4 regions of the Lujinxingia sediminis genome follow, and region 3 is predicted to be linked to each of the others. Evidence: riboswitches for the same ligand, from Rfam matches in the RefSeq annotation. Region 3 holds a riboswitch; each other region holds the start of a gene.

The links. Region 3 has a riboswitch for cobalamin ahead of EA187_RS02510 (acyl-CoA thioesterase). Riboswitches for the same ligand answer to the same signal wherever they lie in the genome.
Region 1: another riboswitch for cobalamin. It lies ahead of EA187_RS18885 (aspartate aminotransferase family protein); the one in region 3 lies ahead of EA187_RS02510 (acyl-CoA thioesterase).
Region 2: another riboswitch for cobalamin. It lies ahead of EA187_RS10655 (hypothetical protein); the one in region 3 lies ahead of EA187_RS02510 (acyl-CoA thioesterase).
Region 4: another riboswitch for cobalamin. It lies ahead of EA187_RS17500 (TonB-dependent receptor plug domain-containing protein); the one in region 3 lies ahead of EA187_RS02510 (acyl-CoA thioesterase).

Annotation. Positions count from the first base shown of each region.
Region 1 covers NZ_SADD01000018.1:47,571-52,751, forward strand. Annotated here, with positions in the region: gene EA187_RS18880 (MFS transporter) at 1-1,083, opposite strand, end outside; gene EA187_RS18885 (aspartate aminotransferase family protein) at 1,385-2,719, opposite strand; cobalamin riboswitch at 3,008-3,222, opposite strand; gene EA187_RS18890 (hypothetical protein) at 3,463-4,002, shown strand; gene EA187_RS18895 (peptidase associated/transthyretin-like domain-containing protein) at 4,108-5,181, opposite strand, start outside.
Region 2 covers NZ_SADD01000005.1:54,478-59,658, forward strand. Annotated here, with positions in the region: gene EA187_RS10615 (porin) at 1-332, opposite strand, end outside; tRNA gene EA187_RS10620 (tRNA-Ser) at 709-791, shown strand; tRNA gene EA187_RS10625 (tRNA-Ser) at 853-942, shown strand; tRNA gene EA187_RS10630 (tRNA-Arg) at 1,118-1,191, shown strand; gene tadA (tRNA adenosine(34) deaminase TadA) at 1,414-1,926, shown strand; tRNA gene EA187_RS10640 (tRNA-Ser) at 1,931-2,017, shown strand; tRNA gene EA187_RS10645 (tRNA-Ser) at 2,058-2,144, shown strand; RNA gene ffs (signal recognition particle sRNA small type) at 2,209-2,299, shown strand; cobalamin riboswitch at 2,413-2,644, shown strand; gene EA187_RS10655 (hypothetical protein) at 2,800-3,267, shown strand; gene EA187_RS10660 (hypothetical protein) at 3,264-3,938, shown strand; gene thrS (threonine--tRNA ligase) at 4,040-5,181, opposite strand, start outside.
Region 3 covers NZ_SADD01000001.1:611,271-616,451, forward strand. Annotated here, with positions in the region: gene EA187_RS02500 (SLC13 family permease) at 1-263, opposite strand, end outside; gene EA187_RS02505 (hypothetical protein) at 334-1,302, opposite strand; cobalamin riboswitch at 1,496-1,793, shown strand; gene EA187_RS02510 (acyl-CoA thioesterase) at 1,997-2,362, shown strand; gene EA187_RS02515 (hypothetical protein) at 2,366-3,514, opposite strand; gene EA187_RS02520 (di-heme oxidoredictase family protein) at 3,999-5,181, shown strand, end outside.
Region 4 covers NZ_SADD01000014.1:31,196-36,376, forward strand. Annotated here, with positions in the region: gene EA187_RS17480 (proprotein convertase P-domain-containing protein) at 1-246, opposite strand, end outside; gene EA187_RS17485 (metal ABC transporter permease) at 438-1,334, opposite strand; gene EA187_RS17490 (metal ABC transporter ATP-binding protein) at 1,362-2,150, opposite strand; gene EA187_RS17495 (metal ABC transporter substrate-binding protein) at 2,198-3,151, opposite strand; cobalamin riboswitch at 3,335-3,556, shown strand; gene EA187_RS17500 (TonB-dependent receptor plug domain-containing protein) at 3,570-5,181, shown strand, end outside.

The DNA.
Region 1 (5,181 bases), on a different contig from region 3:
CGCCACGCCCACGTAGAACCCGCCCGGGCCCATGGCGTCCATCAACGCAGCCACCCCCACCGGTCCGGCCGTCGCCCCCAGCCCGAAGACCAGCACCAGGGTGCTGCTGGCGGCCACACGCTGACCCGGGCGCAGGTGATCGTTGGCGTGCGCCATCCCCAGCGCATAGACCGGCATCGAGAAACCTCCCACCAGGAAGATCAGCCCCAGGGTGAGCGCCGCGCTCTGCCCCATCATCACCCAGGCCACAAGCGCCAGAGCCACGCTCAACGCGCTGGTCAGCACGATCACCGCCCGTCGCGCAAAACGGTCGCTGAGCCTGCCAATCGGAAACTGAAGGATCGCCGCGCCGGCGATGAGCATCGCCATAAAGATCGAGATCTCGGCGACCGAGAGTCCGACCTCCTCCCCGAATACCGCGCCCATCCCCAGAAGGGCTCCCGTGGAGAGCCCCGCCCCCGCGCACGCCATCACCCCCAGCGGCGAGAGCGTCCAGAGGGCGCGCGGACTCAGGCGCTCCTGCTCCTCGGAGGGCTGTGGCGCGCTGGTGGTCAGCGAGATCGGCACCAACGCCAGCGAGATCAACACCGACGTCAGCACAAAGAGCACGAGCTCCGCCGGCGAGCCCACGTTGAGGAGGAGTTGTCCCCCGCTTAAACCTACGTACTGGACGACCATGTAGAGTGAGAGAAGTTGGCCCCGTGTGCGGTTATCCGCCCGATCATTGAGCCAGCTTTCGGCCACCACATAGACGCCGGCATAACAGAACCCGGTCACCAGGCGCATCAGCCCCCAGAACCAGGGCTCAAGAATGAGACCGTGCAACAGGATCGCCGCCGAGGCCATCGATGACCACGCCGCAAAGACCCGAATATGCCCCACATCTTTGACGATTTTCGGCGTGAGGGTGGAGCCGGCCAGAAAGCCCACATAAAACGCCGACATGATCGCGCCGGTCGCCCCGGTGCTAAAGCCCTCGATCGAGGCACGAAGCCCCAGAAGGCTCGTCTGAAGACCGTTTCCCAGCATGATCAGCGCGATCCCCACCAGGAGCGCCCAGGAATGTCGAAGCGCGCTTTTCACCCTGCACCTCAGCCTCAATCAACACGATATGACACCGCGCAGCGCGCGAACTGCCGCGCTCTACTCGAATCCCACTCGCCGAGCAAGCACCGCAACTACGCCGTGAGCAGAAGTCGACGTCGATGGCTGCGAAGTCGAGAGCTTCTCGGGCAAGGCGCGAAACTAACGCTGCCCGAGGTGCTCTCAACGCAGCAGATGCTCGAAGAGGCCGTCGCTCACAGTCCCCCCCTGCCCCTGGTCGTTTAAGATACCCCTCACCGAAGCGCCCGCCGGCGTTGTACCGCGGGCGCTCGCCATGCGCTCAGCTCAGGTCTTGAAGCAGACGTTCCAGCATGGCTCCCAGGGTTTCGATGTCATCTTCGGTGACGTTGAGGTGAGGACGCAGGCGAATGGTATCGGCCCCGGCCCCCAGGAGCAGAAGATTCTCGCGATCGCGGGCGCGCTGAATCAGCGTCTGCTTGAGTCCGGGAGTTCGCATCGAGAAGCCCTGGTAGAGGCCGTAGCCCCGCACGTTGTACATAAGCTCGGGGAAGCGCTCGGCCAGCCCCTGGAGCATCTCCACAAGCAACGCGCCCAGCGCCGGAACCTTCTCGATGAGACCTTCGCGCTGCACGATGGCGTACTCCTGAACAAAACGCACCATATCCGCCAGCGTGCCCCCCCACGTGGAGTCGAGCACCCCGAGGTCGTCCATTCGGTTGAGCATATAGACCACCCCGTTGCCGAGCTTCTTGCCGCTGGCCACCGCCTGCGGGGGATGGGGGAGATCGAAGGCGTCAATCGTGAAGAAGGTTCCGGTAGCGCCGCCGGCGGTCTGAACCTCGTCAAAGGCCAGCGGAATTCGGTGGGCATGGCAGAGCTCGGAGAGCTTCTGAAAAAAGGAACGCGGCGCGACGCGGTGGCCGCCGGCCCCCTGAATAGGCTCCAGGATCACGGCGACAATCTCATCACAATAATGCTCAAAGAGATTCTCCAGAACCGTCAGGCAACGCTCCACTTTCTCTCGGGTTTGGGCCGGACTCTCGCTGGTATCCAGGGCCGGAAAGGGCACCTGCAGGTTGCCCGGCACAAGCCCCTGAAAGTCTTTGGTCATCACCGGATCATGAGAGACGCGCGTGACGTTGAGAGCGAAGACGGTGCGCCCGTGGAAGGCCTGATCGAAGTACACAAAGCGTCGAGCGCGGGGCGTCTTCCCCTCCGAAAGCAGGCGTTGATGATGAAGGTTGATGAGGTACTTCATCATGTTCTCAACGGCCTCCGCTCCGGAGTTCACCGCGTAGACCTCCAGCCCCGGATTCTGCATGCACCGCGGGCCGAGTTTATGAAGGGTGCGGTAGTACTCCAGACACTCGGGGGTGAGGAAATCCGGGTTCGCGATCTTGTTGTTCGCAGCCACCACCAGACGCCGGGTGTATTCGGCCTCATAGAGCCCGGGGTGGTTATGAGCGATGAGCTTGGCGCCGTAATATCCCGCCCAGTCAAAGAGGCGGTTGCCTTCAAGCGTCGCCAGGTACATGCCCTCCGAGCGAGCCAGGTCGACGACAAAGGGGTGGGGTTCGGCCAGCACGTAGGCGTTGAGTTCTTTGAGAAGTGCGGCGCTGCCGGGGGCAGCAGGGGGCGCGGTGAGTTGGGGCATGAAAGACCTCGACAGACGTCAGAAGGGGGGCAAACCCCCGGGATCGCGGGAAACGAGCCTGATGTGGGAATGTGGGGGCCGACGGCTGCTCGCAGCCTCCCCGCGCGGTGGCGTGGGGCGAGCTAAGGAAAGAGCGGAGGCCTGCGATCGGTACGATCCCGGGAGGAAAACAAGCGGGCGAAAAAGCGCGCGCCAGACACAGGGAGAGGGTCCGCACAGAGAGGCACTCTGAGGTGGACCGGCGGCGCTCCCACGGCACGGCCAGGTCAAACCGATCCGGGATGGCTCTCCCTCGATCGGATGCGGGCAGGTCTTCGGGCTTTTGAGCGAGTCGCCCACCGATAGGGGGCGCGTGCCTACTGTCCACCGCTTCCCGGCCCCACGGGGGCCAGTGCGTCAGGTGTGGAGGTCGTTCTCAAGTACCGCTGCGGGGCAGCTCCGGCATTCAACCGGATTCCCTGTTCACACGCCTTCAACACAAGAGCAGCTCAAGACGTGCTTTGTCCCCTGGAGCGCCTTTTCCAGGCCTCCCGGGGAACACCAGCATGGCCGGGACGTTAGGCGCTGACTTCAGCGGGTGTCAACGCAATTTGCGGGACGGACGTGAGGAGGCTGATCGGCATGTGTTCGCCGCACTCCGCCCCCCGGCGAAGTCTGGGGTGGTCGCTTGCCTCACAGCTCCCCGGACATCGCCAGCGCGATTGCCACTAACGTTCGGAACACTCCCGACGGCACAAACGCGCGTGCAGACCACCTTCGGAACACTCCCGACGACACAAACGCACGTGCCGATTGCCTTCGAAACACTCCTGACGACACAAACGCATGTGCAGACCACCTTCGGAACACTCCTGACGACACAAACGCACGTGCAGATTGCCTTCGGAACACTCCCGACGGCACAAACGCACGTGCAGATTGCCTTCGGAGCACTCCTGACGACACAAACGCATGTGCAGATTGCCTTCGGAACACTCCCGACGGCACACACACACGCGCAGACCACCTTCGGAACACTCCCGAGGGCACACACGCATGCGCAGACCACCTTCGGAACACTTCTGACGACACAAACGCATGTGCAGATTGCCTTCGGAACACTCCCGACGACACAAACGCACGTGCAGATTGCCTTCGGAACACTCCCGAGGGCACACACGCATGTCCAGACCACCTTCGGAACACTCCTGACGACGCCGGAACGACCGCAAAACGCGTTCGGAAGTGCTTACAAGCGAAAAGGACAGGGGCTGCAGATGGTCTTTGAAGATGCGTACCACTAAAAACCCCCGACCGTTTCGACGGTCGGGGGTCATATGCAGAAGTAGAACCTTATGTCGCGGGGACAATCGAAGAGGAGCGACTTAGCGCTCCTCCCCCACCATCACTCACTCCGCGCCGCACTGGGCATCGAGCGGCGAGGGGTGAATCGACTGGCAGTGCCCCTGGTCGATGGAGCCGGGGATCCCGTTGAGTTGCACCGGCATAATACGATCCGAGTTCAGGCACGAGGTACCCATCCCGCTCTGGCAAGAGCCGACACTGACGTAGACCGTCCCCGACAGGCTCAGCGGCAGATTGAGCGCCCAGTTTCCTGTGGCATCACTCACCGTATGGGCCACCACCGGCCCCCAGGTAAAGGGGTCTTCCATGCCCGCCTCGCAGCTGCGCGCCGGGTAGCTCGAGTACACATACACCGGCACCCCGGGCGCCGGAGTCGTCCACCCGCCGAGCGAAACCGAGCTCTGCAGGCACGCCGTCTCTCCGGCGCCCAGCACCAGCGCATCGGCCTCAGCGCACTCGCCATCGCCACACTCGGCCACAGTCGCTCCTACCGTGCTCGCCATACCGGAGGCGACCTGCCCCTGGCCGTCGAGCGCGCTCAACTCCAGCTCCGCATTGAGCGGAACCTCGATGCAGTAGCCGCCCTCACTATCGCTGACCGCCGAGAAGAACTGCGCACCCACCGCGCCCTCGTGCACCGCGTACACCGTGGCGCCCTCGACCGGAGCATCTTCGCTATTGAGCACCTCGCCACTGAGACAGGTCCCCTGGTCGAGAAGCTCCACAGTGACCTCCAGGCACTCCCCTTCGCCCTCGCCAGAGCAGCTCGCGGGAACATCACTTCCGCTCACCGTCACCGGACCACCGTCCTGGTAGAGGAAGTCAGCGTGGTAGGCCCCCACGTTCAGCGTGCCGTCGAGCAGAAAATCCATGCACGCCTGCCCCTGAGCATCAGTGAGGCTCGTGCCGACCAGCGCCCCCTCAAAGTCCAGGCCATCGCCCTGCACTGTCGCCCCCGGGATGGGCTCGCCGGACTTCGCATCGACGACGGTGATGTTCACGCAGTTGCGCAGCGAAACGGGCTTATCAGCGTTCCACCAGCTGAAGTGCGTGGCGTCGCACTCCGCCAGACGTTGTATCCCCGCCTCGGTCACAGCGCACTCGCCCTCCTGCACCCA
Region 2 (5,181 bases), on a different contig from region 3:
TCTTTGACCTCTTCATCGCTGAGATCGACCTGCTGGGTCTTGAGGATCGTGACCTGGTGCTTCTCGCGATCCTCCGTCGGGTCCACACGTTCGCCGGGCATCACGTCGCGGCGCGCCTCGTCCTCGGCGGCCTGCTGGGCCTGGCCGACGGCCTCATCGGGCGTGGGGTCGTCCGAAACGGCTTCGGGATCGCCCTCTCGCACGTCGGGCGAGTTGAGGTCGTCGATCACGCGCTCGTCGGGGCTATCGGGCTCCTGGGCCCACACGTCGGTTGCAGTGAGGAGGGAGAGCGCGACGATGGCCATCGCCGCCCTGGACTTCATACGCACCATGATCAGGGCCTCTGCACAATCAATAGAAGGGAATCACATCGCGCCACGCGCGCTATCTGAGATGGCGGCCGCGTTCCTATGAGATTCGGAGAGTCGCTGCGGGCGCGCCGGGCTGGAGAAACCGCATCAGATGTACACCACGCCAAAATGAGCGTCCAGCCACCGGATCTCCTGCCGAAGCAGCGCCGGGCGTCGATCCGTGGCCTCTGCCTGGCCAACGCGTCGCGGAGAAGGAATGCCGGGGCATTAATAGGAGCGAGAGCGGCCCTCAGAGAGCGATGTGCAAAATTTTTAAAAAAGCATCTTGACGGAATCTCTGTTCCGAGTATTCTCCCGACTCCCTGACGAGGCCCAGCCCGAAAGGGGGCCGGCTCCAGGAGGAGTGGCCGAGCGGTTGAAGGCACCGGTCTTGAAAACCGGCAAGCGCAAGCTTCGTGGGTTCGAATCCCACCTCCTCCGCTCTAAAAAAGAAAGATCCTGCTTGCAGGAAGTTGTTTGATAAGTGAATAAGATTGAGTGCGGAGAGGTGGCCGAGTGGCTGAAGGCGCTCCCCTGCTAAGGGAGTATACGGCTTAAAACCGTATCGAGGGTTCGAATCCCTTCCTCTCCTTTTCGACTTAAGTCTGTGCTGGCACAGGACATCAAAAGTAACTGACGATGACCGCTTCACCGCCTCGCAGAAAAAATAAAAAAAGTCGAAAAAGAGCTTGCAAGACCGAAAAGGCGGTGTTAATAAAATGACCACGCCGGGCGGTACAGAAACACCGGCAGCAAGCACATAGCACGCACCTGTAGCTCAACTGGATAGAGCAATGGTCTACGGAACCATAGGTTGGAGGTTCGAACCCTTCCAGGTGCACTTTGAAACGCTCTTAGTTCCTAAGAGCGTTTCTTTGTTTTCGGAGTGCGGCACCGCAAGTCAACGTTGACGCCATGTCTGCTGCATCGAGAGCAAACTGAGCTGTGTTGTAAATCCTCGACGATGCTAAAGCATCGCCTGCGGTTTACGCCTTGCTCAGTTCGCTCTCGATATCGCATCCAAAGGCGGCACCATTGTCTCACGGCGCCATAGGGTCTTACATTGGCACGAAAGAAAGTCGACAACATCTTTATGATGCAAGCTCTGGAAGAAGCGGAGCGCGCACAGGCTGAGGGCGAAGTCCCGGTCGGTGCAGTCGTCGTTCATAAAGGCCAGGTCATCGCTCGCGGCTTTAACCGGCGCGAGAGCTGGCAAGACCCCACAGCCCACGCGGAATTGATTGCGGTGCGACGCGCCGCAGAAGCCCTGGGCAGTTGGAGACTCCATGAATGTACGGTCTATGTCACTCTGGAGCCCTGTCCGATGTGCGCGGGAATGTTAGTTAACGCGCGTGTAGGTCGGGTGGTCTTTGGAGCGCGAGACCCGAAAGCCGGCGCGATGCGCTCGTTGTTTGCGATGGGTGAAGATCCTCGATTGAATCATCGGATTGAGGTCAAAGAAGGTGTCCTGTCAGCAGCCTGCGGGCGAGTTTTAAGTGAGTTTTTCCGCACGATTCGCGAGAAACGTAACGCGGCGGTAATAAAAGATGATTCATCAACACAAGAATCATCTTAAGTGCGGAGGGGTGGCCGAGTGGTCGAAGGCGCTTGATTCGAAATCAAGTGTACCTTCACGGGTACCGTGGGTTCGAATCCCACCCCCTCCGTTTGTACGCTCTTAAAGATCTCGCAGGTTGAGATCTTTCTGGAGAGGTGGCCGAGTGGCTGAAGGCGCACGCTTGGAAAGCGTGTATACGTTTACGCGTATCGAGGGTTCGAATCCCTCTCTCTCCGCTCGACACAGGTGGCCGGTTGACGGTTTGCCTGATGCCCCGCTAGGGTGGGGCTGTTCGACCCCTGAGCGGCCAGTGCGACCGCTGGCCTGGCACCCCGTCAGGTCCGGGAGGAAGCAGCGGACCAGGTTCAGGGTGTGCGCTGGCCGCTTGAGGGTCGAGCAGTTCGCAAAGAATAAAGAATCCCGCGACATCTCGTTTGAGGTGTCGCGGGATTTTTTTTGGTTCAAAATTCGGCGTGTTTCGGCCTCGTGACGCTTGTCGGCGAGTTCGATTGACCCGGTACACGTCCCGGTGCTAACAGGGCCGGGCTCGACGCGGCAGGAAGCTGGTGTGACACCAGCGCTGCCCCCGCAACTGTGATCGGTGATGAGCGCGTAAGCACGCCCGGCCTGGATAGGCCGGCGCAGCTAAACCCACTGAGGCTTCTTAACGCTTCGGGAAGGGCACGCGTAAAGAAGATCCGAGAGCCAGGATATTGCTGCGTGGAGAATTACCCCCAATCGCTTCGGGAAGGCAGCGAGAGGAACGCAGCAGATCCGGCGCGCGCGCGTCGATCCTCGATGTCGTTGGCCTGAAGGCCGGGGCGTTGAGTCGGGGTTGTCCCGCTGCCGACCTTCGATCGCCATCCGGAGCATGCTGTGATGGAGATCGAGATGAAGACGCTTAAAAGTCGGGCGGATTTGATGGCGCTGGTGCTGGCGGCGAGCCTGTCCTTTATGGGCTGTGGCGAGACCGACGAGCCGGCCGACTGCGAGGGCACCAACTGCGAGGTGCCCGATGATCAGCAGGAAGGCATTGAGGTGGCCGGCGAGTGGGCGACGAACTTCGGCGGTCAGGAGACGATCACCGAGGAGGTCTGGGGCCCGATGCTTCTGACCGAGTACGACAACACCGAGCGCGTGGCGATCACCCAGAACGCCCCTGACGCCGAATACGGCCCCAACACCTACAATGTGATCGTGTGGACTGAGCTGGTCGATGACTCGTTCTACTACTGCATGGCGGCCTTCGATCAGCAGACGGTCGAAGAGGCCCGCGCGATCGAGGCTGACGCTGACGCCAGCGATCCGGAAAACGGCGGCTGCGGCGGCTTCTCCTGGACGAAGATGACGCGCCTATGATGAAGCGAATCCATCATGGTCTGCTCGCTGCCATGCTCGTCACCGCCGGGGGGGCGGTGGGCTGTGGCGAGGCGGTCCCGCCGGTAGATGCTGCACCCTGGTGGGAGGGGCTCCCTTACGCCAGTGAGATGGTTTCGTTTACGCCGGGTGAAGGTGCCGGCTATGGCGAACAGGCGTTGCCCGACGTGGTGCTGGGGCCGCCGCAGGGCAAAGGAGAGCTCGCGGCGTCGCTCGATGTCTTGAGCCTTGGAGATGGTGGGGAGATCGTGCTGGGCTTTGGCGATCGCGTCATCGTCGACGGTCCCGGTGCGGACTTCGTGGTCTTTGAAAACCCTTTTTACGCCGATGGCGATCCCGAGCAGGTTTTTGCCGAGCTGGGCGAAGTCTCGGTGAGCGAAGACGGGGAGACATGGGTGCATTTTGCCTGCGACTCTACCCCGGACGATGCTCCCCCTTATACGGGGTGCGCCGGCTGGACGCCGACGCAGGAGTACGACGCGTTGGAGCATCCGACGCTCTCGCTTGAGCTCACCGGCGGCGATGGTTTTGACCTGGCGGACGTGGGTCTAAGCCGGGCGCGTTACGTGCGCATTCGGGACCTCTGGGGCGTGGGTGCCACTCCCAGCCAGGGTTTTGATCTGGACGCGGTGGGCATTCTCAACGCTGAGTAAGTTCTTGTAATGATTGAAAAAAAAGGCCGCGCCTCCCGAGGGGGGCGCGGCCTTTTTTGGGGTTCAGACCTCAGCAGATCGCGTTGTCCATCGGGACACCATCAATACCCGCGCTCGGCCATATCTTCGCCGCTCGGGGCGTCTTCGACGATCGTGGCCAGGCCGCTGACCTGCACATCAACGTCGAGGGTGCGGTTGGCGATGCGATCGAGGATCTCCGCTTTGACCTCGGCAAGGGGGAGGGTACCGCGACGGCCGTCCTTGTAGGTACGCAGCGCGACGTTATGCGCTTCGGCCTCGCGTCCGCCGATAACCAGCATGTAGGGGATCTTTTTGGTCTCCGCTTCTCGGATCTTAAAGCCCATCTTCTCGCTGCGATCGTCAACCTCAACGCGTACCCCGGAACGTTTGAGGTCGCGGGCGACCTGCCAGGCGTAGTCGTTCTGATCGTCGGTGATGGGCACGATCACCGCCTGCACCGGGGCAAGCCAGGTGGGGAAGGCTCCGGCAAGGTGTTCGAGCAAGATGGCGAAGAAGCGCTCCAGACTGCCGGCGATGGCGCGGTGGATGACGATCGGGGTGCGCTCGGCGTTGTCGCTGGCGGTGTAGGTCAGCTCAAAGCGGCGAGGCAGCTGGAAGTCGAGCTGGATGGTGGCACATTGCCAGGAGCGGCCCAGGCAGTCGCGCACCTGGAAGTCGATCTTGGGGCCGTAGAAGGCACCGTCGCCCTCGTTGATGGTGTAGGACTTGCCAGCCGCCTCCAGCGCCTCTTTGAGCGCGCCCTCAGCTCTGTCCCACAGCTCCACCTCGCCCATAAAATCTTCGGGGCGCGTGGAGATCTCCACGTCGTACTCCATGTTGAACATGCCGTAGGTGCGCTCGACGAGTTCCAGGAGCATGGAGATCTCCTGGGTGATGTGCTCCTCGGTGGTGAAGATGTGGGCGTCGTCCTGGCAGAACTGGCGCACGCGGGTGGCGCCGCCCAGCGCGCCGGGGAGCTCGTTGCGGTGGAGGTGTCCGAACTCGGCCACCCGCAGCGGGAGCTCGCGGTAGGAGCGCTTCTTGCTCTTGAAGTAGAGCATGGTGTCCGGGCAGTTCATCGGCTTGAGGCAGTAGTTCTGACCGTGGGCCTCCAGCTTGAACATGGTGTCCTGGTAGTGCTCCAGGTGGCCGGACTGCGCGAAGAGATCTTCGTGATAGATCAGCGGGTTGCAGATCTCCTCGTAGCCCTGCTCGGCCTCGA
Region 3 (5,181 bases):
TTCAGCGTGGTTTCGGCCGCCGGCAGCACCCCGGTGAGCGGAAAGAGCACGATCGGAACGAGCGCGGTGACGTAGATGGGAATGGCTTCGGTGAGCCACCAGATGGCCATGAGAAGCGTGATGGCCAGGGCTGCGGTGCCGGCCTCGGAGAGCCCTTCGATGCCCTGTCCGAGCATGATCAGGAAAAAGACCACGGGGCCGGCGATGAGGCCGACGCTGCGCAGCGTGGAGGGAGATGGGGATTTTTTTGGGGTGGGGGCCATAGGGGCGCTCCGGGAGGAGAGGGGCGCATCGCGTCGTGGCGGCAAAAGTGGGTCAACGCCGGAAGTGAGCTTAGAGCGCGTGGTGGACGCGCGCCAGCCTGTGGGCGTGTTCCTCGACGTTGAGTCGGCCCTCTTTGAGCAGGCGTTCTGCGGCGGCCGGGCTCGTATCGAGCGCGGCGGCGACGGCATCGAGCGTGTGGCCTTCGGTGAAGAGGCGCAGGGCGCGGGCCTGGTCGGCGCGAAGCTCGCAGAGGGCGGCCAGGGTCAGGCTGAGCGCGGCAGGAGGCCCGAAGGTGTGATCGGGGCTGCAGAGGGCATTCTGGCTCTTGCCGTTCTCCAGAAGCTCCATGGCGAGGGGAAGCTCTTTTTGGAAAGCGGCGTGCAGGGCGTCGAGGTCGCCGGCATCAAAGCGCTGGCAGACGTGGATCACCAGCGCGTGAAGGATGTCGGCGGCGGCAAACTCCGGGGCCCGGCGAGTGAGGTGTGTGAGGGTCTGGCGGTGAAGGGAGGTGTCGCCGGTGTCGGGTTGGTGAAGGGCGCTGACACAGCGCTTAAAGCCGACGACGACCTGTGTGTCATCACCGCTGGCGCTGAAGACGATGTGGGAGTCGCCGGGGTCGGTGGTGCGCCGGCGTTTGAGCTTTTGCAGCGGCGCGTACCAGAGGGGAGGGCCTGCCGCCGTCGGGGATGTGGAGGCGTCGGTGGCGGCGCCAGGGCGCGTGCCGCCGGCGGCGAGGACGAGCGAGAGCGCGACCAGCGGCAGGGCGGTGCCGACGACCAGGCCGATGCGAAAGGGCGTCGCGGTGAGCCGGCGTTTGAGAAGGCGCGCGATGAAGAGGGCGACGCCGCCTGTGCCCAACACCACAAAGGGTGAGATGGCGAGTTGCTCGATGGCCCAGAAGCCGACGGCGAAGGCGAGGATGGCAAAGACGCTGTAGTAGGCCAGCCAGGCAAGCAGGCGTTGGGTGCGGGAGGGCTCGGCGGCCTGTCCGGCGCGCATCACGGCCTCAAAGCTGGCGCGGGTGGGGTCTGAGTTCATGGGCGTTGGTCGGGTGCAAGGGAGGGGCGCTCGCGGTGCGATGGGGGCCAAAATAACGCGGAGGGCGTCTCGGGAGAAGGCCAAAGGGGCAGAGAGGCGGCGGGGAGAAGAGGGGCTTTTCCTTGCGCGTTGGGGGCAGGGCGACCGATACTCCCCCCGCGCTGGTGTCCCGGCCTTTTTGCAAAGGTCGGGAGCGAGGTCTCCAGGCGCTCGGTGGTCGAGGGCTCGACCCGGAGCGTGTGCAGGCCAAGAGGGAACCCGGTGAGATTCCGGGGCTGCCCCGCAGCGGTGAGTACGCCATGAGCTATCGTTGATGTCGCGTTCGTCTGCGATATCACCTTGTGCTCAGGGCGTTGACGAGAACGAAAGCCACACCAATGGCACTGCCCCCTGCTAAAGGGCGTGGGAAGCCGTGGCCGGTAGGAGGTTGGTCCCGAGATGGGATCGCCACGCTCGTAAGCCCGAAGACCTGCCAGCGCCGGGAGTCCCCGAGAAAAGGGAGCCCGAAATCGACCTTGAATCTCGCGGGAGATGGGCAGGTCGCCGTGCGCCGACATCCGTCGGTTGCTCTGGCTTGCTGTGCATCTTCGGCCCCCACACGCTTTTGAGAGGCAGACCCATGCACAGCTCCAACGACTCGACCATCCAGCAGACCCTCGCGCCCGGCCTTGTGACCGAGGTGCAGCTTATTGAGATGGTCTTTCCGCAGCAGACCAACCACTACGGCACGCTCTTCGGGGGGCAGGCCCTGGCCCTGATGGATAAGGCGGCGTTTATCGTGGCCTCGCGCTACACGCGGCGCACGGTGGTGACGGCGTGCAGCGAGCGGTGTGATTTTCATGTGCCGGTGCGCCAGGGGCAGCTCGTGGAGCTGACGGCCCGGGTGGTGGAGACGGGCCGGACCTCGGTGACGGTGGAGGTGACGCTGGTGGCCGAGGATCTCTTAAGCGGCGATCGGCAGCCTGGCACCCGGGGCAAGTTCGTGATGGTGGCGCTCGATGCGCACGGAAAGCCCACGCGGGTGCCGGAGCTGGAGAGCATGGCGAGTCAGGTGCCCTGAGGCTCAGTCGTCGCGCCGGATGAGGTCGTCATCCGACATCGCCCGGGGGAGCGGGGCTTCGGCGCGACCAAAATAGCCCCCGGTGTCGCTGATGAGCTCTGAGGTGGCCATGTCTGTGAGCTCGGGAGGGGCTTTGAGGCTGAGGGTGTGGAGGTCGACCTCCCAGAAAAAGGGCTGATTGCGCGGGCCTTTAAAGTAGGCTCGAAGTCTGGAGCCCTCGACACAGGGGGCGGCGATGGAGGCCATGCCGGCCACCTGAAAACGGGTCTCGGCGATCTGGTCGACGTAATAGCGCAGCCGGTAAGTCTCCCAACCGTTCGTGTGGTAGTCGTCGCGGTACGCGTCGGGGTCGGCGATGACGTGGTAGTGACCCTCCCGAACGTGTCGCGCCGCCAGGAAGTCGAAGAGGGCGCCGGCCAGCGCGGTGAGAGCCGTGGTGGTGGACCACTCGGGGTGGTCGGCGATCAGGTCCGGCCAGGTGTCGTAGGGCTGACTCTCGGCGTCGGTTGCGGGCGCTTCTCGAAGGGCAAAGCGCGCGCCGGTTTCCTCATCCCAGATGGCGACAAAGAGGTGCGTCGACGCCTCGGAGGAAGAGACCTGCAAGACACCGTCGGGCTCGCCGCCGAAGGTCCGGGCGATGACTTCGAGGGTCGGGGTCGCAACCGGGGTCGAGGAGTCGATGTCTTCGCGTGTGAGGGGCCAGGAGGGCGACGCGAGGTCGGCCGTGTATCGGGAAGATATGGCGAAGGGCGCGCCTACCGAATGCTGTAGGTCAATGGCCACGAAGACCAGGGCGTCACCCTTCCAATGCGGTGCTTTCAGGTCGTCGGGAGCCGGCAGGCCCGGGGCTCCATCCCGGTACCAGCGCTGCACCTCGCCGAGGTGTTTGGCGTTGTAGGTTTTCGGGAGCATCGCCATCAGCGCATCCCGGGAGAGGTAGATCCGGCCCTGGATGGCCTCTCCCAGGTGGTGGAAGGCGGCGGCGAGCTCCACGGCCATCCGTGGGCCGTAGCTCTGGAGGGTGGCGAGATCGGGGAGCGCGTCGCGCAGTTCCTCAAGGTTGGAGACCTGTACCTGCGTCGGGACAAGCTCCACGACGGGATCAAAGTGCGAGTCGTAGGTCAGACTGAGCTGAATCGGGGGTAGGGGCATCAGGGATCCTCCGGGGTGGTCTCTGGGTGTGGCAGGGGCATCTGGGCGTTGGGCGGCACGCTACGTGATGGGAACCGGGCTGTCACCCCGGTGGCTCAACATACAAGCGTCGAGAGCGGGCGTGGGTTCGGCGCTTTTGCGTCCGAGCAAAAAGGGGGGGCTCAGGACGGTGTCCTTTGAACGAGCTCGTGGCGACGGTCAGCTCGCGGATGCGGCCTTTTGAATCGCGTTCCATGATCCGGGAGGCGCTCGGGAGCCTGGCACCCGGGCGAGGAGGATGCGCGCGGCGGCGCAGGCGTCGTGGTGCGTCCGGGGGGCCGGTGTGGGGAACCTCAGCGGGAAGAGAGGGAGGCGAGAACATGTCTTGACAGTCTCGAAAGATATAATTAGCGATCGTGAACCGAATGTTTAGGTTTTCCTAATTATTTTCGGCGGCCGTGATACTCCTCAACGACCCGAGAGGTCATGCATGCAAGGGATGGTGATGAAGAGACTGGCAAGAATGGGGGCGGTGTGGAGCTCTGCGCTGGGCCTGATGGCCTGTGATGTGCTGGTGCCCGGTGAGCCCGACGCGGCGCATATCTTTGACGCGCCGATCGATGGGTTGACCCCGGCGCAGACCCGGCTTTTTGTGATGGGAGACGAGGAGTTTTCGCGCAGCTTTAGCTTCTCGGAAGGGCTGGGGCCGATTTTTAACGCCCCCTCCTGCGACTCCTGCCACCCGGGAGAGGGGCCGGGGCACCCGGAGTTCGGGTTCTTTCGCTTTGGCCGCTACGACGCCGAGGGGCACTTCGACGCGATGCTCAACGAGGGCGGCCCGCAGCTTCAGGACCGGGCGATTCCCGGCTACGAGCCCGAAGTGCTCCCGGCGAGAGACGACATCGTGTTCACCCGTCTGCTCGCGCCCTCGATCACGGGGCTGGGGCTTTTGGAATCGGTGGATGACGCCACGCTCCTGGCGCTGGCCGACCCGGAGGATGAGGACGGCGACGGGATTTCGGGGCGGATCGCCTGGATCGAAGCCACCGCTCGTCTCGATGCGATGGCGGGGCTGGCCGAGCGGGGCGGCGGCACCCGGATTCAGCGCCATGACCGGGGCTACATCGGTCGCTTCGGACTCAAAGCCTCGTCGATCACGCTCTTGCACCAGACGGTCACGGCCTATCACCAGGACATGGGGCTGACCTCGGACTTTGCGAGGGTGGATCCGATCAATGTTCAGGTGGGGGATGCCAGCGCGGACCTGGTGCCGGATCCGGAGCTGGGCTCGGGGACGCTGACGGCGGTGACCCACTATCTGCGTACGCTGCGGCCGCCGCTGCGTCGTAACGTCGACGACCCGGATGTGGTGGCCGGGGAGGCGATCTTTGAGACGATCGCCTGTGCGAGCTGCCATGTGCCGAGCCTGACGACGGGCACGTCGACGATTGCAGCGCTCTCGGAGGTGGCGTTTGCCCCCTACACCGACCTGCTCCTGCATGACATGGGGCCGGAGCTCGACGATGGCTACACCGAGGGCGGGGCGCAGAGCAGGGAGTGGCGTACCGCGCCTTTGTGGGGCCTGGGGCTGGCCGCGGATTTCCAGGGTGGGCAGGGTTTTTATCTGCATGACGGTCGCGCCCGCTCGGTGCATGAGGCCATTGAGCATCACGGTGGCGAGGCGGCGG
Region 4 (5,181 bases), on a different contig from region 3:
CGACTCGGTGTCGTAGACGGTCTCGTCACCGCAGAGCTCGTCGGTGGGGACGCACTGATCGTTATCGTTGAGGGTGAGGCCTGCGCCGCAGGTGTTCTCGGCGAGGACGCAGGCGCCTCCGCTGAGTTCCGTGCCGGGGCCACACTCTAAGAGGTCAGGGGTTTCGGCGTTGTCGCCGCCGCAAGCGGCCAGGGCGAGTACCAAAATCCCGCTGAGGGGAAGGTTCCAGGGGGTGAGTCGCTTCATCCGATTCATCTCCGACTTTCTGACAAGTCCGATCGTGGGTTCTCGTCGATGGGTTAGCGCGGTCGGCTCAACGTGTGATGCGCGACCGGCTGGCCTGCAGGCGTTCGGGCACGACAGAGCCAGGGTCTATGGGGACCGTGGGCTAGACGATAGTCAGCAACCCCCTGTTGATGCAACCAAATTCTGGATCTTCAGGCGGGCGGTGCTTTTTCGGGGGGCGGTGTGGCGGGGGGGCGTGGCGCGCGACGGTTGAGGATGAGTCCGAGGGCGCGCAGCGCTAATGCGAGCAGGGCGGCGACCAGGGTCTGGCTTGCGCCCACCGACCAGTCGGTGGCCAGCGCGAGCATGTAGCCGAGCAGGCCGGAGGCGGCGCCGGAGGTTGCGGCGATGATGAAGACCCATTTCAGCCCGACATTTAGCCCGAGCGCGCCGATGGCCGGGAGCACAGTGAGACCGAAGGTGGGGAGCGCGCCCAGTGCGCGGGTGGAGAGGCCGGTGAGGAGCGCGATGGCGCCGAAGAGGATGGCGTCGAGCCTGCGCACGGGCACGCCCTGGGTGCGGGCGACCAGGGGATCGAGGCTGGCGAAGACAAAGGCGCGAAAGGCAACGAGCTGGGTGAAGACCACGAGCAGCGTGGCGCCGAGGATGGCGTAGAGATCGCTTTCGCGCACGAGCACCGCCGAGCCGTGAAGCACCGCTTCGACTTCGTGGAGTTCGTGGGCGATCAGCGGACCCAGCAGCAGGACCAGCGCCGTCGGTACGATGAAGGCCACGCCCAATAGCGCATCCCGTCCCAGCGTGGGGCGCTCGCCAAGCCAGACCAGGCCAAAGACAACGAGGGTGGAGAGGAGAATCGCCAGCGCCGGGGCCAGGAGTTCGGCGAGGAGGCCGGTCAGGCCCAGCTGCGCGCTCAGGTAGAAGGCGATGGTGACGCCCAGGGCCGAGGTCTGGCTGAGTGCGGCGCTGACGAAGACGATGCGGCGGCTGACCACGTAGACGCCCAGCAGACCCAGGCCAAGGCCTGCGATCATGGCCGTGAGAATGGGGTCGCGGTAGAGGTCGCCGTAGAGCGCCAGGAATTCAAACATAGGGGTGCCGGCGAAGATCGGAGAGGATCAGTGGGTGTGGTGCGGATCATCGAGACAGTCTTTCAGGCATTCCTCGATGGCGATGTGGCCGCGGCGGTCGATGCGCATGATGCGGCTTGAGGCGCTGCGCGCAAGGGCGGAGCCGTGGGCGATCATCATGACCGTGACGTCGAGCTGCTGCTGGATGCCGTGGAGAAGTTCGATGGTGGTTGCTTCGCGCTCCGGATCCATGGATGCGGAGGGCTCGTCGAGGAGCAGAAGTCGGGGCTTTCCGAGCAGGGCGCGGGCCAGGAGGATGAGCTGTTTCTGACCCTCGGAGAGCTCGCGGAAGAGGTGATCGCAGAGGTGGGCCATGCCCACGACCTCCAGGGCGTCGAGGAGCTCGTTGCGGCGGGGGCGGATGCGCAGCGCGCTTAAGCCCCGGCCGCGGTGCAGGCCCGTGGCGAGGACGTCGAAGACGGTGGCGGGCAGCATCGGGTCGAGGGTGCGGGTCTGGGGCACAAAGCGCAGGGCGTCGGCCGGCAGACTCCAGTCGATGCGCCCGCTTACCGGTGGGATCAGCCCGATGAGGGTTTTGAGCAGGGTGGATTTTCCCACGCCGTTGGGCCCCTCAATGAGCATGAAGGTGCCCTGGTGGAGGTGAAAATCCAGGGGACCGAGCAGGCCCTTGCCGCCGTAGCCGCAGACCAGCCCCTGCACCTGCAAGAGCGTGGGCTGCCGGGAGATATGATCCTCAGGCAGGCAGGGGGGGATGGGCTCGTGGGGGAGCTCTGAGGGCTGGTCGAAGTTGGGGCGGAGATCGGTATCGGCGCTCATGCAACGCTCCCGAGCAGAGGTTCGGGGAAGGGGCTCAGGCCGCCACATCAGGGGGCCAGGGCTGGCTTCAGAGTCTCATAGATGCGCTCGGCCAGCGCTTCGAGGTGCTCGACGTAGCGCTGCCCCTCGGAGGTCTGGGCGGGCAGTCGCAGCAGCGTGGCGTCGGTGCGCTCGCTGAGCTGCTCGGCGGTGCGCGTGGGATAGTAGTTAAGCTGGAGGATGGCCGGGACATTGCGCTCCTGGATCGTCTCCACCAGGCGCGCGACGTGGCGGGGGTTGGGCGGGACGCCCGGCTTGGGTTCGATCTGCATCACGTCGGTGAGGCTGAGCCAGCCGGCCACGTAGGTCCAGGATTTGTGGTAGGTCACGACCTGGCGGCGCTCAGCGGGGAGCTCGCGAAATTGCAGCTCGAAGCGCTGGGCAAGGCGGATGAGGTCGCGGGCCAGATCGCGGCTGCGCTTTACGTAGGCTTCGGCGTGGGGTGGGTCGAGCTCGGCCAGGTGGCGGCCGAGCGCCAGCGCCACGCGCGCACCCTGGCGCGGATCGGTGGTGTAGTGGGGGTTACCGCCCGGGTGCACATCGCCCATCGTGCGGTCGACCGGACCGCGCGGAACATCGGCGGCGACGATATGCGCGGAGGCGTCAAAATAACCGGGCTGGCCGGCCTGAATCTTCGGGTTGCGTGCGCCGGTGATCAGCGTGGGGAGCCAGCCTACCTCCAGGTCCATGCCCACCAGCACGAGCAGGTCGGCGCGGTGGAGCAGGGGAACGAAGCTGGGGCGAGGATCGACGAAGTGGGGATCGTCGCCGGGACGCACGAGCACCTCGACGGTGCCCTGGTCGCCGAGCACTTCGGTGGCGATGGCGCCGAGATCGGGAGTGGTGGCAACCACACGAAGTTCTGCGGAGGCCGGGGAGGCCGCCATGATCAGGAGGGTGGCGATGAGGCCGAAGAGGGCGGTGATGATGGCTGGCTTTCGGCGTTTAAGCGGGTGTGACATCGGAGCTCCATCCCGGTGGAGAGGCATCTGGTTAAGCGCGATAGCTCTGGGCGCGGTGCGTCGGGCGCGGACCCTAACGTTGAACAGCCGTGAATGCAAATGTATTGCAACAACACTCGGAGCGATGCGCCAGGGGCGCGATTGACTTCTGTGGGAGGGCGCTGCGATAGTCCGGCTGAGCGCCTTCTCTTGAGAGATGCGCTTCGTATCAGGGAACCCGGTGCAAATCCGGGACGGTCGCGCCACTGTGTGCAGCGAGCTGAAGGCCAGGAGCCACTGTTTTTTCGGAGAAGCGTGCTTCTCCGGCGAGATGGGAAGGCGGTCGGAGGCGATGAGGGTCGAGATGTTGACGTCGACGCTCGGGAGCTGTGAGTCAGGATACCTGAGCACCATGTCTCTTCGCGACAAAGAGCAGCTCATGACCTTGGATCGGATGACAGCCCCCGGGGGGCTTAAGCGCGTGGTGTGCGCGCTGGCGTGGTGCGCCGGGGTGGGCGTGTGCGTCGACCTTGTGCCGGAGGCTGCGGCCGGGGAGGCGGAGCGCGCGTCTGGCGAGGTTGTGTCCGTGTCTGGTGTGGAAGGTGTTGAAATTATTGAGGTATTGGCGTCGTTGGCGCAGGCGTCTTCCGAGGATGAGGGAGAAAGCGATGACGACGAGGGCGGAGAAGATACCCTGCGGGGGCGCACGGTGGTGGGGGATCGGAGTGCGCGCGAGGACGCGCGCCACCCTTCGGGCTTTGTAACGCGGGTGCGGCTCGGGGAGAGCGTGGCGGCTTCGGAGACGCTGGGGGCGTCGCTGGAACAGGTGGAGGGGGTGCAGCTCTCACGGGCGTCGAGCCCGGGGCAGCCGGCCTACGTATCGGTGCGGGGCGGCAGCCCCCGCCAGCTCGTCGTCTACCTCGACGGCCTGCGCCTGAGCTCGCCGGCGGGCCTGGGGTTTGATGTGGGGCAGCTCGGGGTGGGCGGGCTGGCCTCGGCCGATGTGTTTCGCGGGGGGGCGGCGGTGGTGCACGGGGCCGGGGCGCTGACGGGCTCGGTGCAGTTAAACCCGCGGATGCCCACCCCCGGGGTTCGCGCCAGCGCGCGGCTGAGCGCCGGGAGTTTCGGGAGCGCGGGCGCGCAGGCCGCGTTCGGTGTGGGCGGGCGGCGTGCGGGGCTGCGCCTGCATCTCGGGGTGCGCCGAAGCGAAGGCGATTTTGGTTTTGTCGATAACCAGGGAATCGTGCAGGCCCGGCGTAATAACGACCACCGACGCTTCGGCGGCGGGGCCACCGGCGTGCTGAAGGTGGGCGATGGCGGCGAACTTCGCCTGACCACCCTGGTGGAGGAGGGCGCCGGGGGGAGCGCTGGCCCCTCGGAGTTTCAGCGCTCGTTTGAGCTGGCTCGGGTCGATGATCATCGCCGTCTGGCCAGCCTGCGCTACACCTTTGAGGGGGAGCGCTGGCAGGCCCACGCCGACCTCGGCGCCCAGGACCGCGCCTACCGCTACGAGAACGCGCGCGGCCATATGACGCTGGAGCATGTGGAGGCCCACTCGCGCCAGCAGACGGTGGCGGCTACCGGCGGGGCGCGGCTCTTTGCCGGGGCGCATCTCCTCAACTTCAGCGGGGAGCTTCGCGCGGAGCGTTATGAGGCGGCGGACGGCGCGGCGACCCTGGGAGCGGAGCGTCTCAATGCGGCGCTGGCGCTCTCGGAGGAGTGGCTGCTGGCGGGCGATACGCTCAGCCTGGTGGGGGCGCTGCGCGGCGAAGTTCTGCGTGAGCAGGGGTCGGATTCTTCCATGGATTCAAGGGTTTATGCGCCTGTCGTTCCGGCCATCGGTGCGATCTGGCGGGCGCATCCGCGGCTGGAGGCGCGCGCCAACCTGGCCAAAACCTTTCGCGCGCCGCATTTCGATGAGCTCTACCTCTCGACCGAAGCGGTGCGCGGCAACCCCGATCTTTTGCCCGAAGAAGCCGTGGTGGTCGATGCGGGCCTGCGCCTTCGGCTGGGCCCCGGGGCCAACTCGAAGGCGCTGGAGCTGGGGGCGG